3 regions of the Streptomyces sp. NPDC020747 genome follow, and region 2 is predicted to be linked to each of the others. Evidence: riboswitches for the same ligand, from Rfam matches in the RefSeq annotation. Region 2 holds a riboswitch; each other region holds the start of a gene.
The links. A riboswitch is a leader RNA that binds a small molecule or an ion and turns the genes downstream of it on or off. The one in region 2 is predicted to bind cobalamin.
Positions count from the first base shown of each region.

Region 1 (4,049 bases), on a different contig from region 2:
CGAGACCGCCATCCCGTCCTCCTCGTCGATGCCGAGACCGTGCTGGAAGGGCAGGACGCCGTACGTACGACGTCCGGTGAGGTTCTGGAGCATGTCGAGGCCGGGCTCCAGCAGGGACACGTCCCCGCGGAACTTGTTGACGAGGAACCCGGCGACGAACGCCTGGTCCTCGGGCGAGAGCAGCGCCACGGTCCCGAAGAAGGAGGCGAAGACGCCCCCGCGGTCGATGTCGCCGACGACGAGCACGGGCAGTCGCGCGTTGCGCGCGATGCCCATGTTCACGATGTCAGTCCGCCGCAGATTGATCTCGGCGGGACTGCCCGCCCCCTCACAGATCACCGCGTCATACGTGCCCCGCAACTCGGCGAGGCACTCCAGCACGGTCCCGAGGAGCTTTTCCTGCCGCCCGCCGTGATAGCCGCGGGCGCTCATCTCACCGACGGGTTTACCCATGAGGACGACCTGACTGCTCCGGTCGCTGCCGGGCTTGAGCAGCACGGGATTCATGAGCGCGGTGGGCTCCACACGAGCGGCCTGCGCCTGCATGGCCTGCGCCCGCCCGATCTCGGCGCCCTCCCGCGTGACGAACGAGTTGAGCGACATGTTCTGCGCCTTGAAGGGCGCGACCTTGACGCCGCGCCGCACCAGCCACCGGCAGATCCCGGCGGTGACGACGCTCTTGCCCGCGTCGGAGGTGGTACCGGCGACGAGCAGCCCGCCACCCGTTCCCCCGCTCGTTCCCCGGCTCATGACGTACGCCCCTTCGCGCGAAGGCCGCTGACGAGGAGCCGCCCGGCGACACTCACGCCGAGCGCGAGCAGACCCACGCGCCGCGAGAGCCGTACGGCCCGCTCGATGTCCCCGACCTCCACGGCCCGGCCACCACCATTGAGTACGGGCCGGTGTTCGACCCTTCCGGCGTACGAGAGCGTCCCGCCCAGCCGCACGCCGAGCGCCCCCGCGAACGAGGCCTCCACGGGCCCGGCGTTGGGGCTCGGATGCTTGACGGCGTCGGCACGCCAGGCGCGTACGGCCCCGCGCGGATCGCTTCCCGCGACGGCCGCGAGGACGGCGGTGAGCCGAGCCCCCGGCCACCCCGCGACGTCGTCGAGCCGCGCGGAAGCCCACCCGTACCGCCGGTACTTGGCCGACCTGTGCCCGACCATCGCGTCGAGCGTGTTCACGGCACGGAACGCGACCAGCCCCGGCACACCGGCCGCGGCACCCCACACGAGGGCGCCCACGACGGCGTCGGAGGTGTTCTCGGCGACGGACTCGACGACGGCCCGGGCGATCCCGTCGGCGTCCAGAGCCTGCGGATCCCGCCCGCACAGGTGCGGCAGCCGCTCCCGGGCCACCTCGACGTCCCCGGCGGCGAGCGCCCCGCCGATGGCCCGGGCCTCCCGGCCGAGCGACGTACCGCCGACGACGGACCAGGTGGCGGCGGCTGTCAACGCGACGGACGCGATGCGAGAGGTCCGTACGGAACGGTCGGCCAGGGCGGCGAGGGATACAGCGCCACCCACACACACGGCGGTGTGCAGCGCGCCCCACCCCCGGTGGTCCCGCCACAACACCCGCTCCACGGCACCCGCGGCACGTCCGAACGCGGCGACCGGATGCCCCCGGCGTGGATCGCCGAGCAGCAGGTCACCGAGAAGGCCGGCGGCGGCGCCGTACGCGAAGACGCGATCGGCACGCATCGGTTCAGCCGACCGTCAGGTCGGGCACAACCGTCGCTGGAAAGGCACTTGGGCAGCCGCGCATGGCGATTTGTCCTCACTCAGGGTGTCCACGCCCTGGTTCGACGAGACAGACGGCGAGAGTTCCTGGCTCCCGGGGTGTCGAATCCCCGGTAACAGTGGCGGGACCGCGCCGGATTCGCACCGGCTTCCTCTCCTGCCGCCGTACATGGCTCCGGCAGTCCACCACGCCCACGAACACCCGTCAACTTGCTGTTGACCTGCGACGGGAGAGTGTGCTGAGGCCCACACACGGACACGACTCCGCCCCGCCGACCGGGGGGCGACGGGGCGGAGTCGTACGGGACGGAGGTGCCGTGCGCGTCAGGCGACGATCAGATAGATGCCGTACGTCACAGCCGCTGCGCACGCGGCGAAGCAGGCGTACGCGCCCGTGACCGCGAGGGTCGCGGTGCCGCCCTGGGCGGAGGCCGACTCGCGCTTGGAGAGGCCGACGATGCCGAGGGTGAAGAGGCCCACGAGGGCGACGGTGACGATGAGGCTGACTCCGAAGACGGAGCCGAGGGCTGCCCAGTCGATCTTCATTCTGTGGGTTCCTTACACCGTGGCCGGGCGGGCGGGCTCGGTGGCGTCCGGGCCCGGGATGGTGGTCTTGAGGTCCTCCGCCGGGGCGACCGTGCCCGCGGGCGGCGGGGTGACGGCGGCGATGGCGGTGGTCACGACGCCCGCGGGCTCGCCTTCGACGTCGTTCACGTTGTCGCGGGTGACCGGCTGGCGGCGGGAGAGGACCCAGATGACCGCCGAGCCCGCGACCAGCAGCGCGCCGGTGAGGACGATGCCCCAGGTGCCCTGCTTGGTGAGGAACTCGGCGCCCGCGCCGACCAGTCCGGCGGCGGGCAGCGTGAGGCCCCAGGCGACGAACATCCGGGTCGCGGTCGACCAGCGGACGACACCGCCCTTGCGGCCGAGGCCCGAACCCATCACGGCGCCGGAGCAGGACTGGGTGGTGGAGAGCGAGAAGCCGAGGTGCGAGGAGGCCAGGATGACCGTCGCGGCACTGGTCTGGGCGGCGAAGCCCTGCGGCGGCGCGAGGTCGGTGAGGCCCTTGCCCATGGTGCGGATGATGCGCCAGCCGCCCAGGTAGGTGCCGAGCGCGATGGCGATACCGGCCGAGACGATGACCCACAGGGGAGGGTTCGACCCGGGCACGATCACACCGCCGGTGACCAGGGCGAGCGTGATGATGCCCATGGTCTTCTGCGCGTCGTTCGTGCCGTGGGCCAGCGAGACCAGGCCCGCGGAGGTGATCTGACCCGCGCGGTAGCCCTTGGAGGTCGCCTGCTCGCCGGCCTTGCTGCTGATGCGGTACGTCAGCCGGGTGGCCAGCGTTGCGGCGAGTCCGGCCACCAGCGGCGCGGCGATCGCGGGGAGCAGGACCTTGGTGACGACGGTCGAACCGTTCACCGACGACCAGCCGGCCGACATGACCGCGGCGCCGATCAGGCCGCCGAACAGTGCGTGGGAGGAACTGGAGGGCAGACCCAGGAGCCAGGTCAGCAGATTCCACAGGATGGCGCCGACGAGCGCCGCGAAGATCACTTCGGTGCGGATGCCCTCTTCGTTGATGATGCCGCCGGAGATCGTCTTGGCGACCTCCACGGAGAGGAACGCACCGACGAGGTTCAGCACGGCGGACATGGCCACCGCCGTCTTGGGCTTCAGGGCACCGGTCGAGATGGTCGTCGCCATCGCGTTGGCTGTGTCGTGGAAACCGTTCGTGAAATCGAACACGAGAGCGGTAACGATCACGATTCCGAGGAGGAGCGTGATGTGTTCCATTTACCCAGGCTTCTCTTGGACGTCAGTGGCACAGGGACCGTAGGCAACCTGGATGAACGGAAGATGAACTGGGGAGGGCGACAGGGTGGCCCGATGAAGGTGCCGGCATTCCGCTTGTGTCGGAGTGGCGGCGGGAGCCCTCGAACAGAGGCGGAATTCAGTGGTCCGCTACCTCTACCGTCCCCTCGCGAACGCCCTGAGCTGATTCAGGGATCCGTTGAAGAGATTCTGGTCACCCGGCAGGCTGCCGCCGTTGTCGTACTGCCAGAAGGTCCAGAAGTTCCAGCCGGACGGCAGCGACCCCGCCGTCGAGCTGTAGCGGGCCAGCCACAGCGGATGGTTCGCGGCGAACGCGGCGCTGTTGCCCGTGCACATCTTCCACCAGTTGTAGTTGGTGTAGATCACCGGCCGACGGCCGGTCTGCCGCCTCACCTCGTTGCTGAAGGCCTTGATCCAGCTGACCATCCCGGTCTTGCTCAGGCCGTAGCACTTCTTCTTGCCGTACGG
Region 1 covers NZ_JBIRTJ010000014.1:71,731-75,779, reverse strand. The annotation lists gene ACH4YP_RS32745 (cobyric acid synthase) at 1-750, opposite strand, end outside; gene ACH4YP_RS32740 (cobalamin biosynthesis protein) at 747-1,703, opposite strand; cobalamin riboswitch at 1,801-1,937, opposite strand; gene ACH4YP_RS32735 (hypothetical protein) at 2,067-2,288, opposite strand; gene ACH4YP_RS32730 (anion permease) at 2,301-3,542, opposite strand; gene ACH4YP_RS32725 (lysozyme) at 3,717-4,049, opposite strand, start outside.
Region 1: it holds a riboswitch for cobalamin, as region 2 does, so the genes downstream of both, ACH4YP_RS32740 (cobalamin biosynthesis protein) here and metE (5-methyltetrahydropteroyltriglutamate--homocysteine S-methyltransferase) in region 2, are expected to answer to the same signal.

Region 2 (4,049 bases):
GATCTCCGGTGTGTACCGCACCGAAGCCGGCGAGTCCCCGTCCGTCGAGCGCACCCGCACGCTGGTGAACGCCTTCGAGGAGGCCGAGGGCCGCCGCCCGCGCATCCTGGTCGCCAAAATGGGCCAGGACGGCCACGACCGCGGCCAGAAGGTGATCGCGACCGCCTTCGCCGACCTCGGCTTCGATGTCGATGTCGGCCCGCTGTTCCAGACGCCGGGCGAGGTGGCCCGCCAGGCCGTCGAGGCGGACGTGCACATCGTCGGGGTGTCCTCGCTGGCCGCCGGGCACCTGACCCTCGTACCGGCGCTCAGGGAGTCGCTCGCGGAGGAGGGGCGCGAGGACATCATGGTCGTGGTCGGCGGGGTGATTCCGCCGCAGGACGTGCCCACGCTGATCGAGATGGGCGCGGCGGCCGTCTTCCCGCCCGGGACGGTGATCCCGGACGCGGCGTACGACCTGGTCGAGCGCCTGGCCACCGACCTCGGCCACGAACTCTGAGCCCCATGGCGATCGACCTCGACACCTATGTGAAGGGCGTGCTCGACGGGAAGCGGGCGCTGGTGGCGCGGGCCATCACACTCGTCGAGTCGACGAGGCCCCAACACCGGGCGATGGCGCAGGAGTTGCTGACCGAGCTGCTGCCGCACAGCGGGAAGGCGCGGCGGATCGGCATCAGCGGTGTGCCGGGCGTGGGCAAGTCGACGTTCATCGACGCGTTCGGGACGCTGCTCACCTCGCTCGGGTACCGGGTCGCGGTGCTCGCCGTCGACCCGTCGTCGACCCGGACGGGCGGGTCCATCCTGGGCGACAAGACGCGTATGGAACGCCTGGCAGTCGATCCGGCGGCCTTCATCCGGCCCTCCCCCACCGCGGGCACGCTCGGCGGAGTCGCGAAGGCGACCCGGGAGTCGATCGTGGTGATGGAGGCGGCCGGTTACGACGTCGTACTCGTGGAGACGGTCGGCGTCGGCCAGTCCGAGACCGCGGTCGCGAACATGGTCGACTCCTTCCTGCTCCTCACCCTCGCCCGCACCGGGGACCAGTTGCAGGGCATCAAGAAGGGTGTCCTGGAGCTGGCCGACGTGATCGCCGTCAACAAGGCGGACGGGCCGCACGAGCGCGATGCCCGGGGCGCGGCAAGGGAGTTGGCGGGCGCGCTGCGGCTGATGCATCCCGCCGACGCCGCCTGGACGCCACCGGTGCTGAGTTGCAGCGCCCGTGAGTCGACCGGCCTGGACACGGTCTGGGAGCGCCTCGAACAGCACCGTACGCTCCTCGACTCCGCGGGCCGCCTCGCCGCCAAACGCCGTGACCAGCAGGTCGACTGGACCTGGACGATGGTGCGCGACGAGCTTCTGGGCCGACTGCACGCCGACCCTGCCGTACGCGCCCTCGCGCCGGACCTCGAACGGCAGGTACGAGAGGGCGAGTTGACGGCGACACTGGCGGCCGAACGAATCCTGAGGGCATTCGGACCCCGGCCGGACTGAGCCGCCTCAGGGGCGCGGGGCTGTACCGATTTGCGGCTCCGCCGCGGGGCGCGATCAGCCGCCACCGGCCGGCATCTAAAAAATCGACGCGTCCGACCCCCAACCCTTAGGCTGGCCCGCGTAGCTGGTTCGCCCCGTCCGCCAGGCGGGATGCGTCGCAAGAGGGAACCCGGTGGGAATCCGGGACTGCCCCGCAGCGGTGAGCGGGAACGACCGCCGTCATACGCACTGGGCCCCATGAAGCGGGGCTTGGGAAGCGACGGCCAGTAGGTGTCCTCCGTACGGAGGGTGTGCCCGCGAGTCCGAAGACCTGCCAACTGCCCGCGCGCAAACCACTTGTGCGCGGACACCCCGGTGACCTCGTGGGCAGGTCGGCGTACATGTCCGGCGGACGATCGCGCCTTGCCGCGCGAGATGCTTCCGCCGGGTTCGTCACCCCCTTCGCGCTCACGTCCGTCCCGGGATCTCAGGGAGACATCTCGCGAAGGAGAGTTCCGTGACATCGAAGTCCGCAGCCGCGGCGGCACGGGCCACCGTGTACGGCTACCCCCGTCAGGGCAGGGGCCGGGAACTGAAGAAGGCGATCGAGGGGTACTGGAAGGTCCGCGTCGACGCCGACGCCCTCCGGGCCACCGCCGCCGAACTGCGCCGCGCCAACTGGCGGCAGCTGGCCGAGGCCGGCATCCACGAAGTGCCCACCGGCGACTTCTCGTACTACGACCATGTCCTGGACACCAGCGTCATGGTCGGCGCGATCCCCGCCCGCCACCGCGCCGCGGTCGAGGCCGACGCGCTCGACGGCTACTTCGCGATGGCCCGCGGCACCCAGGACGTGGCGCCGCTGGAGATGACGAAGTGGTTCGACACCAACTACCACTATCTGGTCCCGGAGTTGGGCCCGGACACCGTCTTCACGGCCGACTCCGCCAAGCAGGTCGCCGAGCTCCGCGAAGCCCTCGCGCTCGGCCTCACCGCCCGGCCGGTCCTCGTCGGCCCCGTCACCTATCTCCTGCTCGCCAAGCCCGCACCCGGTGTGGCCGCCGACTTCGACCCGCTGACCCTGCTCGACCGGCTGCTGCCCGTGTACGCCGAGGTCCTCTCCGACCTGCGGGCGGCGGGCGCGGAGTGGGTGCAGCTCGACGAACCGGCCCTGGTCCAGGACCGTACGCCCGCCGAACTCAACGCCGCCACCCGCGCCTACCGCGATCTCGGCGCGCTCACCGACCGTCCGAAGCTGCTGGTCGCCTCCTACTTCGACCGGCTCGGCGACGCGCTGCCGGTGCTGGCCAAGGCGCCGGTGGAGGGCCTCGCCCTCGACTTCACCGAGGCGGCAGCCGCCAACCTCGACGCGCTCGCCGCCGTGGGCGGACTGCCCGGCAAGCGCCTGATCGCGGGCGTGGTCAACGGCCGCAACATCTGGGTCAACGACCTGTCGGCGTCGCTCGCCACGCTCGGCACCCTGCTCGGGCTGGCCGACCGGGTCGACGTGGCCGCGTCCTGCTCACTGCTCCACGTGCCGCTCGACGCCACCGCCGAACGGGACATCGAGCCGCAGATCCTGCGCTGGCTCGCCTTCGCCCGGCAGAAGACGGCCGAGACCGTCACCCTCGCCAAGGGTCTCGCCCAGGGCACGGGTTCGATCACCGGCGAACTCGCCGCCAACCGGGCCGCCCTGGCCTCCCGCGCGAACTCGCCCATCACCCGCGACCCCGCTGTGCGCGCGCGGGTCGGTGCGGTCACGGACGCCGACGCCCGCCGCTCCCAGCCGTACGGCGAACGCACCGCCGCCCAGCGCGCCCACCTCGGCCTGCCGCTGCTGCCGACCACCACCATCGGCTCCTTCCCGCAGACCGCCGAACTGCGCGTCGCCCGCGCCGACCTGCGCGCCCGGCGCATCGACACGGCCGGCTACGAGGAGCGCATCAGGGCCGAGATCCAGGAGGTGATCTCGTTCCAGGAGAAGGCCGGCCTGGACGTCCTCGTGCACGGCGAGGCCGAACGCAACGACATGGTCCAGTACTTCGCCGAGCAGCTGACGGGGTACCTCGCCACGCAGCACGGCTGGGTCCAGTCCTACGGCACCCGTTACGTCCGTCCGCCGATCCTGGCCGGCGACATCTCCCGCCCCGAGCCGATGACCGTGCGCTGGACGACGTACGCCCAGTCGCTGACCCAACGCCCCGTCAAGGGCATGCTCACGGGGCCGGTCACCATGCTCGCCTGGTCCTTCGTCCGGGACGACCAGCCCCTCGGCGACACCGCCCGGCAGGTCGCCCTCGCCCTGCGCGACGAGGTCAACGACCTTGAGACGGCCGGGACTTCGGTCATCCAGGTCGACGAACCCGCGCTGCGCGAGACCCTGCCGCTGCGGGCCGCCGACCGCCCCGGCTATCTGGCGTGGGCCACCGAGGCGTTCCGGCTCACCACCGCCGGTGTCCGACCGGACACCCAGATCCACACCCACATGTGCTACGCCGAGTTCGGCGACATCGTCCAGGCCATCGACGACCTCGACGCGGACGTCATCAGCCTGGAGGCGGCCCGCTCCCACATGCAGG
Region 2 covers NZ_JBIRTJ010000004.1:4,686-8,734, forward strand. The annotation lists gene scpA (methylmalonyl-CoA mutase) at 1-499, shown strand, start outside; gene meaB (methylmalonyl Co-A mutase-associated GTPase MeaB) at 505-1,491, shown strand; cobalamin riboswitch at 1,600-1,824, shown strand; gene metE (5-methyltetrahydropteroyltriglutamate--homocysteine S-methyltransferase) at 1,988-4,049, shown strand, end outside.

Region 3 (4,049 bases), on a different contig from region 2:
GGCGAGGTCGGGGGCGTTGTACGACAGCTCCCGGTACAAGGAGGCCAGGCCCACCGCGGACAGGTCGGCGAAGTCCGGGTCGGTGCGGTGCGGGGCGGCGGACTCGACGAGGGTGGTGAACAGGGACACCGTGCCGTCCCCGTTGTCGGCGAGCTCGATCACCCGGGCGTGGTGCGGATAGTCCAGGTGGGAGGCGGTGTTGACCTCCCAGAAGGACCGGGCGGGCGTGGCGTGCGCGTGGGGCGTGATCCGGTTGACGTGGCTGTGGCCGTTGATCCAGGCCACCACGTTCGGGAACCGCTGGAGCAGGGCGAGTACCTCCGCACCGTCGTGCCGCGGCTCGTCGGTGCGGGCGGCGTCGGGGCGGCGGGTCATGCTCGGACTGTGGTGGTGGCTGAAGACCAGGACGTGGGCGTCGTCGGCCCCGGCGTTGCGTACGAGGCGGCCGTCGGCGTCGTAGGACCGGGAGCTGTGCGCGGCCAGCGTCCGCTCCAGCCAGCGGAGTTGGTCCGTGCCCAGCGAGCCCTCGTAGTGGCCGCTGCGGTATGTCGTGTCGATGCTGATGCCGATGACGTTCTCGGCCACCCGGAACGAGTAGTACATCCGGTCGCCGTCCAGGTTGTTCTCCGTGTAGCCGTGGCCGACCGGGCCCGCTCCGGCGTGGGCCGGGTCGAGATGCGCGGCCAGGTACTCGTGCGGGGTGCACAGCCGGCGCCGTTCGTCGGCCGTCACCGTCCGTGCCGAGGCCGCGTGCCTCTTCAGGATCGCCGAGAGCACCTCGCTCTTGGGGTCGTCGCCGGAGTTCAGCGCCTTCGCGTAGGCGGCCGCGTCCGTGGCCGGGACCGACAGCAGTTTGCGGGAGCCGACGGCGAAGTCGCCCAGCGCGGGCGACAGACAGCCGCCGGGTATGTCGTCGTGGTTGCCGACCGTGGAGTACCAGGGGATGCCGAGCCCCGGGCTGGTCACGGGCCGGATCGCCGCGTCGAGGAAGCCGGGGATGCGGGGCAGCCCGCGCCGCTTGTCCAGGTCGCGCAGGGCCGCGTCGTCCGGGTGCCAGAAGAGCGGCAGGCCGGAGTTCTGGACGCCCTCGTACACCGACGGATCCCCGGTGTTGGGAGTGATCCGGCCGCCGCTCATCAGCGTGAGGAACCACTCCAGTTCGACCGCGGAGTTGTTGTCGACGTTGTCGCCCGTCGTCATCACGAACCCGGGCGCGAGGCCGGTGTGCGGGCCCTGGCCGAGCGCGTTCACCTGCTCCACGAGCGCGACCGCCCCCGCCACCGTCAGCGCCTCCTGGGCCCGCCACGCGGCGGGCCCGCGCGACCGCAGGAACTCGGTGCGCAGCGGGTTCTGCACGTCGGTGAGGTGCAGGTCGGTGAACTGCACGAAGCACGCGAGCGGTGTGCGCCGGTCCTGGCGGCCGGTGGCGGCAGGCGCGAGTTCTCCGCGTACGACCATGGGCCAGCCGGGGCCCGATACGAGCCGTCGGTAGGTGTCGGCGTGCGCGCGGCCGCCGAGGCGGGCCGTCGTCTCCAGGGTGGTCGCCGCGTACGGGGCCGCGCGGCGCGGCGGCCGTCGGATGGCGAGTGGCGGGTGTGGGGCGGCCCTCCCGGCGGCGGGCTGCACGGAGGGGGCCGGGCGCTGCCGCGGGAAGACGGCCGCCACTCCTCCGGTGGCTCCCGCGGCGACGGCACCGGACGCGACGGCACCGGACGCGAGCAGAAAGTGACGACGGTTGATCGAGGATGCGGACGGGGGTGGGGACGGTGGCGGGGACGTGGGTGTGGACGAGGGCGGGGGAGCGGATGCGGTCCCCGCCGTTTCGGTCCCGGTCATGGGGCGGCCCTCCGTGCCTCCGAGAGACTGACTGAGCGGAACCACTCATTCAGGCCGCGGGGGCCGGGGCGTGGGCAGGGGTGTGGCGCAGCCGTGAACACCGCCGGAACAGGCGGGACGGCCGATGGGGCCCCGTACTGCCGGTCTGCCCACGGGTCCGAGCGCAGGTCCGCCCGCCAGTGGGCCCGCAGGTCCGCAGGTCCGCCCACCGGGCCGCGACACCCGCCGTGATAGCTTGCCAAGGCCAGTCGAACCCATGTACGTGGGTCAGGGAATCCGGTGGGAATCCGGAGCTGACGCGCAGCGGTGAGGGTGACGGGCGGGGCATCGGCCACTGGACCGGAACGACGGTCCGGGAAGGCGCCTCGTCCGGGTGACCCCGAGTCCGAAGACCTGCTGGCGGCCTCCGCGGTCACGCGCCGACGGGGGAGCACCGTACGACCGGGCTCCGCGTTCGAGCCCTCGACGCCTGAGGAACTCCCGTGCCCGTCGCACGTCTTGCCCGTCCCGCTGCCCTCGCCCTGTCCGGGGCCCTCCTGCTGACCGGCTGCGGTTCGGGAGACTCGGGGGACTCGTCGTCCGACACGGACTCCGGGGCCGCCGTCACCCTCGACAACTGCGGACAGACCGTACGCGTCGAGTCCCCGCCCCGGCGGGCCGTCTCCCTCAACCAGGGCACCACCGAGATCATGCTCTCGCTCGGCCTCGCCGACCGCATGGCCGGCACCGCCACCTGGACCGACCCGGTGATGAAGGGCCTGGAGAAGGCGAACGCGAAGGTGAAGCGGATCGCCGACAACAACCCCTCCTTCGAACGGGTCCTGGACGCCGACCCCGACTTCGTCGCCGCCTCGTTCGTGTCGACGCTCGGCAAGGGCGGAGTGGCCACCCGGGAGCAGTTCGAGAAGCTCGGCGTGCCCACCTACGTCTCGCCCTCCGACTGCGTCGGCAAGGACAACGCCTCGGGCGGCGACGGAGCGCGGAAGAAGGCCCTCGGTATCGACGCCATCTACGGCGAAGTGCGCGACCTGGCCGAGGTGTTCGGCGTCGAGAAGCGCGGCGAGCGACTCGTCGCCGACCTCAAGCAGCGCACGAAGAAGGCCACTTCGGGGATCGACGCATCCGATGTCACTCTCCTGTACTGGTTCGCCAACTCCGACTCGCCCTACATGGCGGGCTGTTGCGGCGCGCCCGGTGTCATCACCCGGACCCTCGGCGCGAAGAACGTCTTCGACGACACGCACGAGGAGTGGCCCCAGATCAACTGGGAGACCGTCGCCGACCGCGACCCCGACGTGCTCGTCATCGGCGACCTCACGCGCAAGTCGCAGACCGCCGAGTCCGCGAAGAAGAAGATCGAGTTCCTGGAGTCCGACCCGGTCACCAAGAACATGACCGCCGTCAAGAAGAAGCGCTACGTCCTGCTCAGCGGGCAGGCGATGAACCCGACCATCCGCACGATCGAGGGCGTCGAGCAAGTCGCCGCCGCCCTGCGGGAGTTCGGGCTCGCCGGGTGACACGGCCGCGCCTGGGACTGCTCATCGCCGCGGGCGTCGCCCTGCTCCTCCTGTCCGTCGCCGTCGCGATCACCATCGGTCCCGCGGACATCCGGGTCGGCGACGTCTGGTCCGTGGTCGCGTCCCATCTCGGCTGGGGCAGCTCGGAGTTGACCCCGATCCGGGAGGGGATCGTCTGGGAGCTGCGGCTGCCGCGTACCCTCCTGGCGGCCGTGTGCGGGGCTGGACTCGCCGTGTGCGGCGCCGTGATGCAGTCCCTGCTGCGCAACCCGCTCGCCGACCCGTTCGTCCTCGGGGTGTCCTCGGGCGCCTCGACCGGCGCCGTGATCGTGGTCGTCCTGGGGGTCGGCGGGGGCCTGGTCTCGGTCTCCGCGGGCGCGTTCCTCGGCGCGGTGCTGTCGTTCGGGCTCGTCCTGCTGCTCAGCCACACGCTGGGCGGGGCGACGGACCGGGTGGTGCTGAGCGGGGTCGCCGCGATGCAGCTCTTCTCCGCGCTCACCTCCTTCGTCGTGATGACCGCCGCCGACGCCGAGACCACCCGCGGGGTGCTGTTCTGGCTGCTCGGTTCGCTGAGCGGGGTCGGCTGGACCGACGTCTGGGTGTGCTTCGCGGTCCTCGCGGTGACACTGCTGGTGTGCCTCGGGTACGCGAGGACGCTCGACGCGTTCGCCTTCGGCCAGGACGCCGCCGCGACGC
Region 3 covers NZ_JBIRTJ010000008.1:24,471-28,519, forward strand. The annotation lists gene ACH4YP_RS21575 (TIGR03767 family metallophosphoesterase) at 1-1,836, opposite strand, end outside; cobalamin riboswitch at 2,065-2,252, shown strand; gene ACH4YP_RS21580 (ABC transporter substrate-binding protein) at 2,319-3,353, shown strand; gene ACH4YP_RS21585 (FecCD family ABC transporter permease) at 3,350-4,049, shown strand, end outside.
Region 3: it holds a riboswitch for cobalamin, as region 2 does, so the genes downstream of both, ACH4YP_RS21580 (ABC transporter substrate-binding protein) here and metE (5-methyltetrahydropteroyltriglutamate--homocysteine S-methyltransferase) in region 2, are expected to answer to the same signal.